DNA from 4 places in the Bradyrhizobium sp. USDA 4451 genome. Region 4 is predicted to be linked to each of the others. Evidence: predicted binding sites of a transcription regulator. Region 4 holds the regulator's gene; each other region holds the start of a gene.
The links. Region 4 encodes LexA, which represses DNA repair genes until DNA is damaged. Its sites were predicted from a motif close to TGTTCNNNNTGTGTTCNG; they were not measured.
Positions count from the first base shown of each region.

Region 1: a site for LexA is predicted at 2,862-2,879, ahead of ACVMB0_RS17775 (PA0069 family radical SAM protein). Genes of this name have one in related genera too.
Region 2: a site for LexA is predicted at 2,244-2,261, ahead of ACVMB0_RS25980 (single-stranded DNA-binding protein). Genes of this name have one in related genera too.
Region 3: a site for LexA is predicted at 3,478-3,495, ahead of ACVMB0_RS14835 (ribonuclease T2 family protein). Genes of this name have one in related genera too.

Region 1 covers NZ_JBTRCH010000001.1:3,845,954-3,850,853, reverse strand. Annotated here, with positions in the region: gene ACVMB0_RS17785 (ribonuclease HII) at 248-1,024, opposite strand; gene ACVMB0_RS17780 (VOC family protein) at 1,104-1,550, opposite strand; gene ACVMB0_RS17775 (PA0069 family radical SAM protein) at 1,662-2,840, opposite strand; gene ACVMB0_RS17770 (glycosyltransferase family protein) at 3,005-3,574, shown strand; gene ACVMB0_RS17765 (bifunctional helix-turn-helix transcriptional regulator/GNAT family N-acetyltransferase) at 3,628-4,569, shown strand; gene moaB (molybdenum cofactor biosynthesis protein B) at 4,705-4,900, opposite strand, start outside.
Region 2 covers NZ_JBTRCH010000001.1:5,640,984-5,645,883, reverse strand. Annotated here, with positions in the region: gene gyrA (DNA gyrase subunit A) at 1-713, opposite strand, end outside; gene ACVMB0_RS25985 (DUF2306 domain-containing protein) at 908-1,336, opposite strand; gene ACVMB0_RS25980 (single-stranded DNA-binding protein) at 1,583-2,074, opposite strand; gene ACVMB0_RS25975 (outer membrane protein) at 2,524-3,264, shown strand; gene ACVMB0_RS25970 (outer membrane protein) at 3,499-4,251, shown strand; gene ACVMB0_RS25965 (outer membrane protein) at 4,503-4,900, shown strand, end outside.
Region 3 covers NZ_JBTRCH010000001.1:3,203,277-3,208,176, reverse strand. Annotated here, with positions in the region: gene ACVMB0_RS14855 (TonB-dependent siderophore receptor) at 1-957, opposite strand, end outside; gene ACVMB0_RS14850 (DUF3617 domain-containing protein) at 1,906-2,436, opposite strand; gene ACVMB0_RS14845 (hypothetical protein) at 2,481-2,780, opposite strand; gene ACVMB0_RS14840 (hypothetical protein) at 2,947-3,423, shown strand; gene ACVMB0_RS14835 (ribonuclease T2 family protein) at 3,541-4,227, shown strand; gene ACVMB0_RS14830 (23S rRNA (adenine(2030)-N(6))-methyltransferase RlmJ) at 4,399-4,900, shown strand, end outside.
Region 4 covers NZ_JBTRCH010000001.1:5,935,250-5,940,149, forward strand. Annotated here, with positions in the region: gene ACVMB0_RS27380 (HAD family hydrolase) at 1,114-1,740, shown strand; gene ACVMB0_RS27385 (molybdopterin molybdotransferase MoeA) at 1,766-2,977, shown strand; gene lexA (transcriptional repressor LexA) at 3,221-3,925, shown strand; gene ACVMB0_RS27395 (hypothetical protein) at 4,202-4,630, shown strand; gene ACVMB0_RS27400 (hypothetical protein) at 4,788-4,900, shown strand, end outside.

The sequences.
Region 1 (4,900 bases), 2.1 Mb from region 4:
ACGCCTGAAATGCCCCTGCCACCATGTCAGCGGCGTCATCTGATCCGGAGGGTTTTGATAAACGGCGACGGCGGTGGAGGCAACCGGCGCCGGATGAGTCGGCGGTGCAAAGCCACACACAGCCGTCATGCCCCGCGAGTGGGCATCCAGTACGCCGCGACCTCTCGATCGAAAACGACTGCCTCTGGAATACTGGATCCCCGCATACGCGGGGATGACAGCGGAGATGATCGGCGCCGTCGCCCCTTTACGCCGCTTCGGATGAAACGGCTTCGCTCTCCGCATCCACCGTGAACAGGTCGGGCTCGCCCGGCACCGGAAAATGCTTCAGCCGCGCCGCGACGACCGGGGCGAAGAAGCTGCGGTGATGGCTGCTCGGCCCGAGCCGGTCCAGCGCCTCGAGGTGCTCGGGGACCGCATAGCCCTTGTGTTGCTCGAAGCCATAGCCGGGACAATCCAGCGCCAGCGCGCACATCAGGCGGTCGCGCGTCACCTTGGCGATGATCGAGGCGGCTGCGATCGAGGCCACGATGCCGTCGCCGCCGATCACGGCGTCGCAGCCGCAGGGCGTGGCGAGCTTGTCGCGGCCGTCGACGAAGACGTGCTTCGGCATTTCCGGCAGCGCGTGCACCGCGCGCGCCAGCGCCCACAGCGAAGCGCGCAGGATGTTGTCGCGGTCGATTCGCGCCGGCGAGGCCACTGCGACCGAGAACGCAGCGGTGGCGCAGATCTCCTCGAACAGCTCCTCGCGGCGCTCCGCGGTCAGCCGCTTGGAATCGTCGAGACCCTTTGGAACGCGGGTGGGATCGAGCACGACGGCGGCGGCCACCACGGGCCCTGCCAGCGGGCCGCGCCCGGCCTCGTCGCAGCCGGCGACCGGCCAGACGCCGCTCTTGATCAGCGCGCGCTCGCGCCGGAAGGTCGGCCGGGTCACCGCGACGACGCGCTTGGCCGGCCCGGCCGATTTGGCCGGCGCCTTCTTCGACGAGGTCTTTGATGCGCTCTTGGATTTGTCCCGAATCATGCGGGGGATCGTGATCAAGCAAGCCCGGTGACGCAACCGGGAACCGGCCGCCCGTCCCCGTTATTCAAGTCGGCCGTTGCTAGTCCGGAATGGACACCAGCCCGTCATCGCGAACCTCGAAGCCCGGCGCGCGCACCACTTCCCAGGCGTGGCCGTCGGGATCGCCGAAATAACCGCAATAACCGCCATAGCTGGTCGGCTGCGCCGGCTTCAGCAATGTGGCGCCTTTCGACAGCGCGAACGCCATCACCCGATCGACCTCGGCATCGTCGTTGCAGTTCCAGGCGATCGCGACGCCGCGGAAGGCGACCGGCCGCGGCTGGTCGGGGAGTGCGGCATCGGCGGCGAGCAGATGCCACGGGAACAGCCCGAGCACGCTGCCGCCGGTCTCGAAGAAGGCCACCTCCTCGCCGGTCGCGCGCATCTTCCTGGTGAAGCCGAGGGACTCGTAGAAGGCGATGCTGGCGCGCATGTCGCTGACGCCGAGCGTGAGGACGGTGAAGCGCGCGGTCGGGGCGTTAGTCATCGTTGCACTCACTGTTATCTTCGTAGCCTGGATGCAGCGAAGCGCAATCCGGGAAAACTCGCCACCGATATAAGAACCCGGATTTCGCTGCGCTGCATTTCGGGCGCCCGCCTAGAACAAACTGAGCTGCTGCCCGTTGCGCTTCGGCTTGGCGAAGTGATCGGTTGTCAGCTTGGTGCGCCGCTTGTTGAGGCCGAGCTTTTCGCAGGCGATCTCGAAGCGGCGGCCGATCATCCAGGCCATCGGGCCGGTGCCCTTCATCCGCGTGCCCCATTGCGAGTCGTAGTCGCGGCCGCCGCGCATGTCGCGGATCAGCGTGAAAACGTGGCGGTAGCGGTCGGGATAGTTGGCCATCAGCCATTCGCGGAAGAGATCGCGGACCTCGAGCGGCAGCCGCAGCAGCACGTAGCTTGCTTCCTTGGCGCCGGCATGCACGGCGGCGTCGAGGATGCGCTCGATCTCGGAGTCGTTCAGCGCCGGGATCACGGGCGCGACCATCACCGTGGTCGGGATGCCGGCCTCCGCGAGCCGCTTGATCGCCTCGAGCCGCTTCGGCGGGGTCGAGGCACGCGGCTCCATGGTGCGGGCAAGCTTCGGGTCGAGCGTCGTCACCGACAGCGCCACCTTGGCGAGATTGCGCTTGGCCATCCGCGCCAGGATATCGATGTCGCGGGTCACCAGCGCCGACTTGGTGACGATGCCGACCGGATGCCCGGCGCGCTCCAGCACCTCGAGGATGCCGCGCATGATTTTCCGGTCGCGCTCGATCGGCTGATAGGGATCGGTGTTGGTGCCGATCGCGATCATCCGCGCCTCATAGTTGGGCGCCGCCAGCTCCTTCTCGAGCAGCGCGGGCGCGTCCGGCTTGGCAAACAGCTTCGACTCGAAGTCGAGCCCCGGCGACAGGCCGAGATAGGCGTGGGTCGGCCGCGCGAAGCAGTAGACGCAGCCGTGCTCGCAACCACGATAGGGATTGATCGAGCGGTCGAAGCCGATATCGGGCGAGTCGTTGCGGGTGATCACCTTGCGCGAGCTGTCGAGCGCCACGCTGGTGGTAAATGGTGGCAGGTCGTCGAGGCTCTGCCAGCCGTCGTCGAACGCAACCCTCGCCTCGGCCTCGTAACGTCCGCTGGCGTTGGACTGCGCGCCGCGGCCGCGCCGCCGCTCGCGCTCGATTGCGACCGCAAGCTCGGGAAAAGGCGCAGGGACAGGTGAAGGTGCACCCGCCGGGTTATCGGAGGGCGCCGTTACCGGCGGGTGCTTGAGGGCATGAGAGGATGCTCGGCTCATGCTGTGAAGCTAGCACAGCGTGAGAACAAATCAAGAACATGAATCGAGAAATTCCACAGAACCTTGCTGCAAAATTCTGCAAGCGAACAGGCTGCTTTGAATATGACAAGGTGATAACACGGCCGGAGTTTCTTGAACCGTTTGAGCCACCGAAGCCTCAAATCATGCTGAGCGTGATCATTCCAACCGACGGCATCGAGCGCACCGCGGTCGCCACATTGGCGGCGCTGGTGCCGGGCGCGGCCGCCGGCGTCGTCCGCGAGGTGCTGCTGGTCGACCGCACCAATAGCGACGTGATGGAGCGCGTCGCCGACGTGGCCGGCTGCGGCTTCCTGCGGTTCGAGGGCACGCGCGCCGCGGCGCTGGCCGCCGGTGCGAAGCAGGCCCGCTCGCCCTGGCTGATGTTCCTGCATCCGGGCGCGGTGCTCGATGCCGGCTGGATCGAGGAGACCACCCAGTTCATCCAGATGGTGGCGGCCAGCGGCAAGGACCGCGCCGGCATCTTCCGCTACGCCCGCGCGCCCTACACCGACCCCGGCCTGCGCGACGGCCTCAAATTCGTCGCCCGCATGATCACCGGGCCCTCGGCCGAACAGGGCCTCCTGATCGCGCGCGAGCATTATGAACGGATCGGCGGCTACCGGCCCGATGCCCGCCGCTCCGAGGCGCGGCTGCTGCGCCGGCTCGGCCGTTCCTCCCGCACCATGCTGCGCAGCCGGATCATGGTGGCGTAGCGCCTCGCGGACGGCTCTTGCGATTTATTTGATTGCGTCAAATAATCTGTTTGATGAAATCAAATTCCCAGGACGGCTCCCTTGCGAGCCAGGTCGCCGCGGTGCGCGGCTTCAGCCGGTTCTATACCCGCAAGCTCGGCATCATCGAGCCCAAGCTGCTGCATTCCCCGTTCACGCTGCAGGAAGCCCGCATCATCTACGAGCTCGCGCATCGCCCCGACTGCATCGCGACCGATCTGGTGCGCGATCTCGACCTCGATCCCGGCTTCGTCAGCCGCATGCTGGCGGCGCTGCAACGCCGTCAGATCTTGACACGCAAACCGTCGAGGGCCGACCGGCGGGTCAATCAGGTGGCGCTCACCGCCAAGGGCCGCACCGCTGCCGCGGACCTCGAGCGCCGCTCGCGCAGCGAGGTCGGCGCTCTGTTGAAGCGGATCGACGGCAAGCGCCGCGCCGCCGTGGTGCGCGCGATGGGCACGATCGAGCGCGCGATGGAGCCGCCGGCGAACAAGCCGGCCGGCTTCCTGCTGCGCAGCCATCGCGTCGGCGACATCGGCTGGGTCATTTCGCGGCAGGGACGCGCCTATGCAGACGAATATGGCTGGGACATCAGCTACGAGGCACTGGTGGCCGAGATCTGCGCGCAATTCATCCGGTCGTTCGATCCGGCCCGCGAGCATTGCTGGATCGCCGAGGTCGATGGCGAGCCGGCCGGCTCGATCTTCCTGGTCAATGGCGGCGACCGGGTCGCCAAGCTGCGGCTGTTGCTGGTCGAGGAGGAGGCGCGCGGACTTGGCGTCGGTCGCGCGCTGGTCGAGCAATGCATCCGCGCCGCCCGCGAGATGGGTTACAAGAAGATGACGCTATGGACCCAGAGCATTCTGGTCGCCGCGCGCGGCATCTACGCCCGCGCCGGATTCCACAAGGTGAGGGAAGAGAAGCACCACAGCTTTGGTGTCGATCTGCTCGGCGAGACCTGGGAGCTGGAGCTGTAGGCTCGCCTCATGCCCTGCCGTCATTCCGGGGCGCGCGCAGCGCGAGCCCGGAATCCATTTTGCCGCAGGTTATGTGGCCCGATGGATTCCGGGCTCATCGCTGCGCGATGCCCCGGAATGACGGGGAGAGAATCGCTACGCGCTCGCGCCCTTCGCCTTCGGACGGCGCAGATGCTCATCGAGCCGCGGCATGATCTCGACGAAATTGCAGGGCCGCGTGCGGTAGTCGAGCTGCGCGGCCAGAATGCCGTCCCAGCCGTCGCGGCAGGCGCCGGGCGAGCCGGGCAGGCAGAAGATGAAGGTCGCGCCGGCAACGCCCGCGGTGGCGCGG
Region 2 (4,900 bases), 290 kb from region 4:
CCCTGGCGGCCCAGGATGACACCGCCGGTCGGGAAATCAGGTCCGGGAATGATGTCGATCAACTCGTCGATCGTGAGCGCCGGATTATCGATCAGCGCGACGCAGGCGTCGACCACCTCGCCGAGATTGTGCGGCGGGATGTTGGTCGCCATGCCGACGGCGATGCCGCCGGCGCCGTTGACCAGAAGGTTCGGAAAGCGGGCCGGCAGAACCGACGGCTCCTGCTCGGAATTGTCGTAGTTCGGCTGGAAATCGACGGTCTCCATGTCGATGTCGGCAAGGACGGCCAGTGCCGCGCGCGTCAGCCGCGCTTCGGTATATCGATAGGCGGCCGGCGGATCGCCGTCGATCGAACCAAAATTGCCCTGGCCGTCGATCAGCGGCACGCGCAGGGAGAAATCCTGCGCCATGCGGACCATCGCGTCGTAAATCGACTGGTCGCCGTGCGGGTGATATTTACCGATCACGTCGCCGACCACGCGCGCGGACTTGACGTATTTCTTGTCCGGGGTGTGTCCCTGCTCATGCATCGAATAGAGGATGCGCCGGTGCACCGGCTTGAGCCCGTCGCGCGCATCGGGCAGCGCACGCGACACGATCACGCTCATCGCGTAATCGAGGTAGGACTTCTTCATCTCGTCGAGAATGGAAACGGGACGAATATCTGAGGGCCCCGGCGGCTCGCCGGGCTTGTGGTCGTCGTTATCGGACAAAGGGGAAATCCGGTCGGTTCTACTGGGGAATCATATAGCGTATCGATGGCCTGAAAACCACCCTTCCACGGCTCCGGCAAGCCGTTTTTCCCTTCGTTTTTTCATGGACTTACGGGTGGGTCGGCGGGACCACGGCCGCTTGGTCGAGAAGCGAATGGCGAGTAGCGAATAGCGAGTGGAAAACGCCCTCTTCGCTACTCCCCATTCGCTATTTGCCCATCCCATCGCTGGCCGAAAACCACCGCATGCATGATCCGCCCGGGCATGAACGTGAACAGCCCGGCAATGACCAGCGCGCCGAAGAAGATGCCGATCATCGTGTATTTGTGGCGGCGGACGTTGTGACGCCGCGCGGCCATGACGCCGAGCACCAGCATGAGCAGCGAGAAGATCGACAGCAGATGGATCGGGCTCCACGGCCCGAGCAGGCGGATCTGGTGGATCCAGAACGAGCTTCCGGCGACCACCAGCATCAGGATCACCCAGATCCAACCCAGCGTCCGGTGCGGCAGCGTGCCCTTCGGCGCGGCAAGCTGGATGGAGCCGAGCACGAAGGCGGCCATGGCGGCAAAGGCATGGAGCGGGATCGCAGGCGCGGCGTCGAGCAATGGCGCGAGGCTCATGATGGCGGCCCTCGAATTGATCCGCGGCAAAGCCTCGCTCGCCACAGGCAATGTAAATACCATTCACATTGACCTGTGTCAAAGTCGCGGGAACCGGCTCTGAGCGCCGTCATCTGGGCGAAACACTGCAAGCCGTTAGAAAGTTATCCTCATAATTCACATGAGGAACTGTCGCGACACATCGAACCGCCGTTCCGGCAAATGATCGTCACGGAACGGCGGCTGACGCAGTCTTCGGGCGCGCGCTCAGAACGGGATGTCGTCGTCCATGTCGCTGTTGCGGCTGCCACCGCCGGCGGCGACCGCACGGCGCGGCGCCGAGCTGACCGGACCGGACGAGCCGAAATCGCTGCCGCCATCATCGGAGAAGCTGCTGCCGCCACCGCCGCGCCCATCGAGCATGGTGAGGTTGGAGTTGAAGCCCTGCAGCACGACTTCAGTCGAGTACTTCTCGACGCCGCTCTGGTCGGTCCATTTGCGGGTCTGCAACTGACCCTCGATGTACACCTTGGCGCCCTTCTTCAGGTACTGCTCGGCGACCTTGCAGAGGCCCTCGTTGAAGATCACGACGCGGTGCCACTCGGTCTTTTCCTTGCGCTCGCCGGTGCCCTTGTCGCGCCAGGTCTCCGAGGTGGCGATGGACAGATTGGCGATCGGACGACCGTCCTGGGTCCGCCGGATTTCCGGATCCTTGCCGAGGTTTCCAACCAGGATCACCTTGTTCACGCTTCCTGCCATCGCATCATCTCCACTCAAAAACCGGGCGTCCGGACATCGGCCGCCACTCTCAACCTTCGCCACTTACATTGCAGGCGTCGTGGATGACCCTATACGCCGGCGGCGGCTTGGCGCCCTCCGCCGTCGCACGGTTATCCACGATAATCAGATATAGCATCCCGGCCGGGAATGTTCCAGTTTTGTTCGCCACAACCAGCCGTAGAGGCCGTTCGTGGCGATGATACGGCAGCCCGTTTCGCTCCCAGTCGCCCGCCGGCGACGCGACGTTAGAAAAACGATAAACAAATCAGTGCCTTATTCCGACCGCACTTCTTCCCCGAGTGTGGCATTTGGGAGACGGCCTTTCCGGTTGAATCGGCGTATAGCTATCAACCAACGGACGGGCGCTCGCGTCTGGGATCGCGCTTCGGGACCTTTGGGAGCCGATCGGGGAGCTGGGGAGATTGACGATGAAGAAGTTTTTGCTCGGGACAGTTGCTCTGATTGCGTTTGCTGCGCCTGCCGCGGCCGCCGACCTCGCGGCGCGCCCGTACACCAAGGCGCCGCCGATGATCGCTGCCGTCTATGACTGGAGCGGCTTCTACATCGGCGCCAACGGCGGCTGGGGCTCGAGTCACAATTGCTGGGACCAGGTCCCGCTCGGTGCCTTCGGTGCGGACGGGTGCCATGACGCAACCGGCGGCGTCGCCGGTGGCCAGATCGGCTATCGCTGGCAGGCCGGCGCCTGGGTGTTCGGCCTCGAAGCGCAGGGCGACTGGGCTGACCTGAAGGGCAGCAACGGCAGTGCGGTCTTCCCGGGCCTGTTCACCAACCAGACCAAGATCGACGCGTTCGGCCTGTTCACCGGCCAGATCGGCTACGCCGTCAACAACGTGTTGCTCTACGCCAAGGGCGGTGCGGCGCTGACCGACAATCGCTTCAGCACCTTCGTTACGCCGACCGGCGTGCTCGCCGGCAGCGCCAGCGACACCCGCTGGGGCGGCACCATCGGCGCCGGCATCGAGTTCGGCTTCGCGCCGAACTGGACCGCTGGTGTCGAATACGACCACCTGTTCATGCAGGACAAGAACTACAACCTCACCACGCCCGGTGGAGCGCTGTTGAGCACCATCCGCGACCGCCAGGACGTCGACCTCGTCACTGTCCGCGTGAACTACAAGTGGGGCGGCCCGGTGGTTGCGCGCTATTGATTGCGCGACACGGATTGGATCGACACGAAAGGCCGGCCTTGTGCCGGCCTTTCTGTTTGCCGGGGTCGGTTGCGAGTTGAGCCCCGCCCCCGAATCGACATGGTTAAATGCTAATAAATCGTAAAATATACAGTAAAATCAAAATGTTATCGGTGTTGCACGCGCGCTACGCCCGATCTGCAACCTGCAATGGTAGCCTGTCCTGCGATGATCGAATCGAAGCGGGATGGATCCATGAAACAGCTTCTGTGTGCAGCCGGCCTCGCCGTGCTCAGCGTTTCGTCCGTGTCGGCGGCTGACCTTGCCGCAAAGGCCCCCCAGCCGGCGGTTGCCGCGCCTGTGACCAGCTGGAACGGCTTCTATCTCGGCGCCCAGGGCGGCGGCGGCTGGGGCACCAGCAGCGAGACCTATCTCGGCGCCCCGAACGATGCGACGTTCATCGGCACGCAAAGCTACACTACCGGCGGTGGCTTCATCGGCGGCGTGATCGGCTACAACGTCCAGGCCGGCCCTGCCGTGTTCGGCATCGAGAGCGCCTACCACTGGGCCTCCATCACCGGCCGCTCCGGCGTGATCAATGTCGGGCCGCCAAGCGTGCTCGACACCTACTACACCGAGCTGCGCAGCTTCGGCGACATCAAGGGCCGGCTCGGTTACGCCGATGGCGCCACGCTGTGGTTCGTCAGCGGCGGCGCTGCGGTCGGCGACATCCTGCATCGCTACAATGCCGGGCTCGCACCGCCCTCGGCCTCGGCCAGCGACACCCGCTGGGGCTGGACCCTCGGCGCCGGCGTCGAATACATGTTCGCCGCGAACTGGTCGGCCAAGCTCGAGTACAACTACATCGATCTCGGCAAGGTTGCGCCGATCCAGTACACGCCCGCGCTCAACGATCGCTCGGAGTGGAAAGACACCTTCCACACCGTCAAGCTCGGCATCAATTACCATTTCAACGCCGCAAGCCCGGTCGTAGCAGCGAAATACTGAGCCTGCTGCGGTTGATCGCGCGACGCGCGCCTTCACATCAAAATAACGGCCGGCCTCGCGCCGGCCTTTTCGTTGCGCAAGCACACGGCGCGGCCGTTTTCCGTGCATTGTGGTTTCACGGATACACAACTTCCGAGATTTCTATGTAGAAACACGTGATCGTCACGCGACACTGCCGTGACGCTCCCTTCAATGTTTGAAGGGGACAACAAGAAAATGTGGCAAGAAAAACGGGAATTTGGACTTTGAAAATCAGGAATGTTTTGCTGGCCTCGGCCGGCATGTTTGCCCTCAGCGCAATTGCACCGGCAATGGCCGCCGATCTCGCCGCGCGCGGCCCCTACGTCAAGGCTCCGCCGCCGGTCGCGATCACCAACTGGACCGGCTTCTACATCGGCGGCTTCGGCGGCTACGCCAGCGAGAACTCCGGCAATCCGAAGATGGAAGGCGGCTTCGGCGGCGGCACGATCGGCTACAACTGGCAGGCCGGCAACATCGTGTACGGCCTCGAGGCCGACGGCGCCTGGGCTGACGTCGATGCGTCGGTCAGCGCGCTCGGCGTCACCGCGAAGAGCAAGATCGACGCGCTCGGCACCGTGCGCGGCCGCTTCGGCTTCGCGGTCGACAAGGTGCTGTTCTACGGCACCGG
Region 3 (4,900 bases), 2.7 Mb from region 4:
CTGCCGCACCGTCCAGACGTCGTCGACATTGTGCTCGAACGCATAGCCGATGCGATACTGCTTCTGATCCATCGCGCTGAACGCCGGATCATTCGAGTAGATGTTGGTCAATTGTCCGTCGGGCGTGCGGAAATTGCCGATGCTGGCGGCGGTTCGGCTGCTTTGGTATTCGCTGAGGATGGTGAAGGACGTATCGGCGTCCGGCCGCCAGGTCAGCGCCGGCGCGATGTAGGTGCGATCGTCGTCGTTGCCGGGATACCAGGTCTTTGCCTCGCGCAGCAAACCCGTCAGCCGGTAGTACAGTTGATCGCTGCCGGGCACCGGGCCGCCGAGATCGAAGCTGCCCTGGTAGCGATCGTAAGTGCCGGCCTGCAGCTGCACCTCGCCGAACGGCGTCGGGGTCGGCCGCTTGGTGGTGACATCCACGATGCCTCCGGGCGAACCGAGACCGTAGAGGCCCGAGGCCGGACCACGCAGGATCGACACGCTGTCGAGACCGTATGGCTCGATCTTCGGGATCGCGAAGTTGCCGCCGCCCTGGCGCAGGCCGTCGCGATAGATTCCGGTATAGGTCGCATCGAAACCGCGGATGTAGAAACTGTCGAACCTCGGATCGTAGCCGAACGCCGTGGTCGTCACGCCGGGCGTGTAGTTGACGGCGTCCTTGAGGGTCTGAACGTTGCGATCCCGGAGCTCCTTCTGGGTCACGACCGAAAGCGACTGCGGCGTTTCGATCAGCGCAGTGTTGGTCTTGGTGCCGGCGCTGCTGCCGGTTGCGACGTAACCGGTCGTCGTACCGATATTGCCTGCGGTGCCCTGCGAGCGCGGCGCCTCGCTCTGGCCGGGTGTCGCAACACGGCTGCGTCGGCTCGCCGTGACCGCGCGCGAAGACCTGGTGCTCTGACTGGAAGCCGCCGCAGCGCGCTTCTTCGGCGCACCGGGCTGGTCCACTGTCACGGCCGGAAGCACGCTGGCATTGTTTTGTGGAGGACTGGTCTGCGCCTGAGCACTGGCGACGTTCGCACCCGCTGCTCCAAGCATCACCGAACCAAGAAACGCTGCATTGATCGCAGCCGTTGATCCAAGCAAGCCGCGCTTGCTTCGATACCAAATCATTCCCACCGAACAAATCCCCACGCGCCCAGACTGATCTCGATCGAGGCGCACCTTCCTCATGACGCGACATCGATTGCGGCGGACTTCTATCGACGGGGTGCGCGAAATTCCACACGCGCAAAATAGAATTGCTTGAAGCGCACACGATGCGAAACACTGGAACGATTCAAGATGTACGCATTTGAACGATTCAAAACGACACGTTGTCGCAGCGAGCTTGCAGCGAATGCGACGCGCGTCGTCGCTCGAACGCGAAACGCGAAGCCGATCGCTCAATGATGTCGCATCCCGTCGACGTCATCGCGCCAAGGAGCGCACGAACGCGCGGCGGTGAACCGTCATCCTGAGAGAGTGCGATTGTATTCAATGTCGTCCTGGCGAAAGCCAGGAGCCATTACCCAAATCGCTTGCTGTCGTGCGACGCTGGGCCACTATCGCGCTCTCAATCGAATTCGGTGGTTATGAGCTTTCGCCAGGACGACAGCGTGGGAGGCCGCTCGCTACAATTTCCCAGACCGTCATTCTGAAGGTGCGAGCCTCGAAGGATGCGCGGCCACCAGCCCGGCCGTCGACCCTTCGAGACGCGCGGAGCCTGTCATCGGGCCGCGCTCTGCGCGGACCCGGTGGCGCCGCTCAGGAAGGCATCGGATGGATTGCACACCGCCCTCAGCACAAGATTGCTCCGCAATTCTCGTCGCGAACTGCTAGCAATGAGGGAGATGCGAAGTGCAACAACCACTCGGCATCAGGGGTCGTTATATTCAGGCGCGCAACCGAATGCGCGGCGCCCTACTTCTGCTTGGGCAGGAGGCTCTTCAGCTTTTCCATGTCCTTGACGTTCATCTTCATGCCGCCGGGCATGATGATGTCACCGGGCTTCTGGTCGGCCTTGCAGGCGCCGAGCCATTTCGCCTCGATGGTCATCGTGGTGTCGCGGGCGCCGGCCGCACCGCCCTCGGCATGCGAGGTGCTCTTTACCGTGTAGGCGGAATTGAAATCGCCGACGATCTCGGCATGGCTCTGCATCGACATGCCCGCGACGCTGCACACGCTGTCGCTGACATAGCCGGTCGCGGTCTTCTGGATGTCCTGCTTGGAGCAGACCTCCTTGGCCATCGGCGAGGCCGCGGCGCTCATCTCCTTGTCGGTGGTCTCGTCGGTGCAGTGCTGCATGGTGATTTCCGGCATCGGCCCGCCGGTGCGCACCATTTTCATCTCCCACAGCCCGGCCTTGCGAATCGGCAGGTCGACGGCACTTGCCGCGCCGGTGGACAGGGCAAGGCACACAGCAGAACCAAGCAAGGCAAGCTGTCGGGTCATGCGGTTGGCTCCCGGCTCAACGATCGGAGAGTTAAAGGGCGCGCTCAGTAGAGCGTGCGCACCGGCCTCTCGGCGGCGCCATACGGCACCCAGCGACAGGCGAAGGAGATGTAGCCGCCCGGGTAGCGCTGCACCGCCAGGAACTTGACCACCTTGCCGTAGGAGGCGCAGTGGTCGACGGCGAGCTGCCGGGCATCGGTCTGGGCTGCCAGCGAATAGGCGATGATACCGCCGGTATCGTTGCCCTTGAACGGCGGCACCGGCTGCAGCCAATCGGCTTGCGCCGGACCCACGGCCAGCATCCCGCTAACGGCAACCAGGCACGCGGCCAATTTCCTTCGCATCGCAGACTCCATTTCGCTTGGGCCCAACATAGAGTGCGCCGGCGACCGTGAAAAGAACGAGCCGGCAGCCGGAAGTGGACTTCTCGACAGGTGTTGCCGCGCTGCACTTGACCTTGCCGGGGCTTCGCGGCACCGTCCGCCGCATCGGATAATCGGGTGGATTCCCATGCGCAACCTGTTCAACTCCCGCAACAAACTCGGCCACACGCTTGGCCTCGGCGCCGCACTCGTGGTCGGCACGCTGGCTTTCGGGGGCACGGCGCAGGCCGCCAATCCGTTCGAACTGAATTTCTGGCTGTCGGGCCCGCGCTATGACGGCAATGTCGCCCCCTGCGAAAAGGCCCTGGCGACCATCAGCGATCAATTCCACGAGAAGGAAGCCACCTTCTGGAATTCGCCGCTGGTCATCACCGGCTTCAGCCGGATCCACGAAACCGCCTTCCGCCCCTGGCAGTCCGACAATATCCCGCGCCGCTATTGCTCGGGCGATGCGCTGCTGAGCGACGGCAAGGTGCGCAAGGTGCACTATTCGATCATCGAGGACGGCGGCTTTGCCGGCATCGACCAGGGCGTCGAATGGTGTGTCGCCGGGCTCGACCGCAACTGGGCCTACAACCCGTCCTGCAAGGCCGCCCGGCCCTGATATCCAGACCAGATTGCTGAAACAGAAGCCGCCGCCATCAAAGCCGGCGGCTTTTGTTCTTGAAATGTTCCAAATGCCTGTTAGGCTGCGGGACGATCGCGTGAGGGGGAGCGTTTGATGCCTCGGTTGGACACAATTTCCCGATTCCTGATTTCCGCTGTCGTTGTTCTCTGTGGCGCGGTTGGGGCTTCGGCCCAGGATCGCCGCCAGAACGCGCCCGGCGAATTCGATTTCTATGTGCTGTCGCTGTCATGGTCGCCTTCGTTCTGCGAGGCGGCGAGCGAGCGGGGCAACAATGGCCGCGGGACCCAGGCACAGTGTGGCGGCCGGCCCTACTCCTTCGTGGTGCACGGGCTGTGGCCGCAATATGAACGTGGCTTCCCGGAATACTGCCAGCGGCCCTCGCCGCGGCTGGCCCGCAACATCATGACCTCGATGCTCGACCTGATGCCGGCGCCCGGGCTGATCTACAACGAGTGGGACAAGCACGGCACCTGCTCCGGCCTCGGCGAGCGCGCCTATTTCGAAGCGATCCGCAAGGCCCGCGCCGCGGTGAAGATCCCCGAGGAATTCGTGCAATTGACGGAACCGAAGACGATCGCGCCCGACGAGTTGGAGACGGCCTTCATCAAGGCCAATCCCGGACTCAGCAACTCCGCGATCTCGGTGACCTGCGACAGCCGGCGCCTCAGCGAGGTACGGATCTGCCTCAGCAAGGATCTGCAATTCCGCTCCTGCGAGGAAATCGATCGCCGTGCCTGCCGCCGCGATCAGGTGCTGATGCCGCCGGTGCGCGGCGGCTGATCCCTCCCCGTCATGGCCGGGCGGAGGCGCGCCGCGCAGTGTCCGCGCTGACTGTTCCGGCCATTCTCGCCCTCGCGAATCCGGCAAGATCAGGCGTCGATGCCCGCGACAAGCCCGGGCATGACGAAGTACAACATGCGCATCCCTCTCGGAGCGCAGCGCGATAACCGCATGAACTACCGCCACGCCTTTCATGCCGGCAACTTTGCCGATGTCATCAAGCACATCGTGCTGGTGCGGATGCTGACCTATCTGCAGGAGAAGCAGGCGCCGTTCCGTGTCATCGACAGCCATGCCGGCGCCGGCCTCTATGACCTGACATCGAGCGAAGCCGAGCGCGGCGGCGAATGGCTCAGCGGCATCGCGCGGTTGATGCAGGCGCGACTCTCCGACAAGGCGCTGCCGTTGATCGCGCCCTATCTCGACATCGTCAGGGCATTCAATCCGCGCGGCGAGTTGAAAGCCTATCCCGGCTCGCCGCTGATCGCGCGGGCGCTGCTGCGCCCTCAGGATCGTCTCACGGCCTGCGAGGTCGAACCGACCGCACGCAAGCAACTGATCGACGCGTTGCGGCGCGATGCGCAGGCACGCGTCGTCGATCTCGACGGCTGGACCGCGTTGCCCGCATTCGTGCCGCCGAACGAGCGTCGCGGCCTGGTGCTGATCGATCCGC
Region 4 (4,900 bases):
ACGATATCGCCGCCTACGACACATTAGGCGCGGTGATGACACGCCCCTGAAGACCACGAAGGTGTGCCCCTGGCTCGGGGACAGAGCCAAGGGCACCGGAAACGCCGACCTGCCGTTCCTGTTGGGTGGCGTTTGTTATCCAATACGCGGTGCCAGGTGCTGTCGTTCCTAATGAGCGATCGCCCGACAAGAGACGGCCCAGCGAGGGGCGCGATTATCGACGTCGGCCGCTCCCTGGACGCCTGGAGAAGAAGGGTGCAGCCCGCTGAGGGCACACGTCGGACGGCGATGTGTTTGCAGGGTGTTGCGGTCCGGACACGACGGGCAACTCAGCAAAACCTGTCAATCACCGTGTGCGAAAATATTTCGCTTTATCCGAAGCGCAACTCGGTGTATGAATTCCCCGTCTCACCCGACACGAGGGGCGCTTCGCGGTCGTCACGAACGCGGGTCGAGATGCGGTGGACGCCGAATGCGCAGTTGACGAACGCGCATGAGGCGGACGGCGAAATCGTGCAGGCCTGACGCCCTAGTGGCAGGTGTCTTTTCCGATTGCGCAATGCGCGTTGCGAAGACGGTGACAACAAAGCCAAGTCTCGCCGGGGAGAGCACGTATAAGCCGTAAGCCATCGCGCAGGGAAAGCCGGATTGCTCCGGTTACACCTGTGGTCCTACCCCCGAGCTTTCTACCCCATTGCTCGGGGCCCATGGGTGCGATCGGCACCCGGCTTTCCCTGCGCCCTCACCAACGGAGAGGGCGGAACGAGAAGCAAGACTCGGACAAATCATGTCGCGAGAATGCGGACGTATGATTCACAAGCGGCGCCACACATTCGCCGCCGTCCCGGCGAAGGCCCGGGACCCATTACCCCAAAAGCGAATTGTTGCGCGACGCTGGGGCCACAGCTTGTTTTCAACAACACAACCCTGTGGTTATGGGCCCCGGCCCCCGTGCGCAATTGCGCACTAGGCCGGGACGACAATGAAATTGTGGCGCGAGCATGCGAAGCTATGGACCGAGCGGGAGCCAGTGTCAGCACATCAGTCGCATGCCTCCCGCACAAATCGGGGACATTGCCGGCTGCCCGCAATTTTCGTACATGGTTCCACGCAATGACCTCGCACCCCCTCCCCGATTCCGTCGACGTGCTGCTGTTCGATATCGGCCGCGTCGTGCTCGACATCGACTTTGACAAGGTGATGGCGCACTGGGCGCAGCATGCCGGCTGCGCGCCGTCCGACCTCGCCACCCGCTTTGTCGTCGACGACAGCTTCAAGCATCACGAGATCGGCCGGATCGACGATGCGGCGTTCTTCGAAAACCTGCGCCGGACGCTCGGCATCGACCTCACGGACGCGCAGTTCCTCGAAGGCTGGAATGCGATCTTCACCGGCGAGATGCCCGATATCGCCCCCCTGCTCGCGGCCGCGGCGAAGCGGATGCCGCTCTATGCGTTCTCCAACACCAATCCGGCCCATGTCGCGCATTTCTCGGTTGTCCACGCCGAGTTGCTGAGCCATTTCCGCACCGTGTTCCTGTCCTCGAGCATCGGCCATCGGAAACCCGACGCCGCGGCCTACGATCATGTGGTAAAAGCCATCGGCGTGCCGGCGTCGCGGATCCTGTTCTTCGACGACCTGGCCGCCAATATCGAAGGCGCGCGGGCGCGCGGCCTTCATGCCGTCCACGTGACATCGACGGATGACGTGGCAAGGGCGCTGACCGCGCTCGGTATTTGAACCCTGGACTTGAGGAGCTCCGAGCGTGGCCCTGATGCCGGTTGCCGATGCCCTGTCCGCCGTCCTGGCCGGCGCCGAACCGCTGCCGGAGGAAATGGTCGCGCTCGATGCCGCCTATCACCGCACCCTGGCACGCGACCTCGCCGCGCGGCGCACTCAGCCGCCGCAGCCGATGTCGGCGATGGACGGCTATGCGGTGCGCGCCGCCGATGCGGCTGACCTGAAGGCGCGACTCAAGGTGATCGGCGAAGTCGCCGCCGGCCGGCCGTTCGAGCGCACGGTCGGTGCAGGCGAAGCGGTGCGGATCTTCACCGGCGGCGTGATCCCCGACGGCGCCGACGCCGTCATCATCCAGGAAGACACCGCCGTCGACGGCGACCACATCACGATCAGCGAGGCTGCCGCCGTCGGACGGCACATCCGCCCCGCGGGGGTCGACTTCCGCGAGGGTGACGTTCTGCTCGCCGCCGGCAGCCGCCTCTCCGACCGCGCGCTGTCGCTGGCCGCCGCCATGAACCATCCGGAACTCGCCGTGCGCCGCCGGCCGAAGGTCGCGGTGCTGGCGACCGGCGACGAGCTGGTGATGCCGGGCTCGCAGCCCGGACCCGGCCAGATCGTCTATTCCAACGGCTATGCGCTGCGGGCGCTGGCGCGTGCCGAAGGCGCTGAGACCATCGATCTCGGGATTGCCGCCGATACGGTTGAGGCCACCACGGCCGGCATCCGCCGGGCCCGCGACACCGGAGCCGACATCCTGATCACGACCGGCGGCGCCTCGGTCGGTGACCACGACCTGGTCAAGCAGTCGCTGGAGGCCGAGGGCGTCGCGATGGCGTTCTGGCGGATCGCGATGCGGCCCGGCAAGCCGATGATGCATGGCCGGCTCGAGGCGATGCGGGTGATCGGCCTGCCCGGCAATCCGGTGTCGTCCTACGTCTGCGCCTTCCTGTTTCTGGTGCCGTTGATTCGGGCGCTGAGCGGCCGAAAAGCGATTCATCATCGCCGCGCGACCGCTTTGCTCGGCCGCGACCTCGCTGCCAACGACCAGCGCGAGGACTATCTGCGCGCGCGTCTCGAGACGCGCGACGACGGCACGCTGATCGCAACGCCCGTGATGCAGCAGGATTCTTCGCTGCTCGGGAATCTCGCTGCGGCACGCGCACTTCTCGTGCGTCCGCCGTTTGCGCCGGCCGCCGTCGCCGGCAGCGAATGCGAGATCCTGATGCTGCCCGAATAGGGTTTTCTCACCGCGGCGATTGTGCGCCGCCGGGCGTGTTCACCGGAAATTAAGTGGTTGCGGAACACATATCGAACATATAGTGTCCGTTCATGATTTGTTTCGAGTACTGGTGTCTACAATCGGGAGGCCGCCCAGGAGCGCTTGCAGCAAGCACCATGCTCCCTTGGTCAGGCCCGGTCTGCAGATCCCACCGAAGAGTCTCGGAATCGAACGACGCTATCAACCGGGGGAATACTCGAGATGCTCACGCGCAAACAGTACGAACTTCTGCGTTTCATCAATGAACGTCTGAAAGAGGCCGGCGTCCCGCCCTCCTTCGACGAGATGAAGGATGCGCTCGACCTGCGCTCGAAGTCCGGTATCCACCGCCTGATCACTGCGCTGGAGGAGCGCGGCTTCATCCGCCGCCTGCCCAACCGCGCCCGCGCCATCGAAGTCATCAAGCTGCCCGAGCTGTCGGCCGGTGGCGGCAACGGCCGCCGCGGCTTCACCCCGAGCGTCATCGAAGGCACCCTCGGCAAGCGCACCTCTACGCCGCCGATCGCCGAGGATGACGGCAATCGACCGGTCGCGGTCCCGGTCATGGGCCGGATCGCTGCCGGTACGCCGATCGAGGCGCTGCAGACCCGCAGCCACACCATCAGCGTGCCGCCCGACATGCTCGGCTCCGGCGAGCATTATGCGCTGGAGGTGCGCGGCGACTCGATGGTCGATGCCGGCATTCTCGACGGCGACATGGCGCTGATCCAGCGCAACGACGTCGCCAACACCGGCGACATCGTGGTGGCGCTGATCGACGAGGAGGAAGCGACCCTGAAGCGCTTCCGCCGCCGCGGCGCTTCGATCGCGCTGGAGCCGGCCAACACCGCCTATGAAGTGCGCATCCTGCCGCCGAACCGGGTCCGCATCCAGGGCAAGCTGATCGGGCTCTATCGCAAGTACTGAATTGCAAATAGTTGCGGCGGCGAGGCAAATACTTGCGGCGGCGAGGAACGAGCGACAGATCGGATCGTTCCTTGGAAGATAGCGCGGCATGCGGCCTGCTCGATGCGCTCCGATACCTCTCACGCAGTGTCGCGTGTTTGTGATTGAGGCGGTCTCGGGCGAGTCGTACAATCGCCCAGAAACGAGCTGACACTCGTTCGCTATCGTCCACTCTGGTAGAGGCCCTATGCCTCAAGGAGAGGCACGGGTCGCTACCTCCATTTGAGGAGCCATCCGATGTGTGACTATAGTCTGCACGCCGTGGCATCGCGCCCCGCCATTGTCGGAGAGACGCTGATCACCACGACCTTCCGCGGCACGTCGACCCGCGGCTTTGCGTCGGAGAACGATCCGACTGTCGCGGTCTGCATGCTGCCGGGCACCGAGCTCGCTTTCGCCGAGAACGTTCGCTACGACAGCCGCTGGATCTGGACCAAGACGCTGAATTTCCGCGTCGGCGTGTTCAACGAAGTCGAGCCCGACGTGCCGGATCGCCATCATGATGCGGTCGAATTCCCCGACGGCAGCCATGTGCTAGTGACCCAGCTCGTCGAGGGACAGCGCGTCAGCGTGCTGCAATTGCCGGCACTGCATCCGCCGGTCGCGCAGAAGCCGAAGGTTGTGGAGCGGCGGCCCTCCGCATTTGCGTCGCTGTTTTTGGGTTGAACGCATCGTCGCCGCAGGATGACCCGGCGGCGAGTGACCGAAACGATTTCGAGCGACCCCGGACGTCGGGTTCCGGGGCGCGGCAGGAGATTTGCGTCGGCGGCCGCCTTGGCGCATCATCTGGCGCAGAGGACGTGCACTCACGGAAACCTGCTCGGTGGTCGATAAGGTCACATGGCAAAAGGCTGGACGCGTCACGGAGCCGGGCCGCTACATGTTCCGGTTCGGCTGGCTGACGGTGACGGCTGACGACCTGAAGGTCTGGCAGCA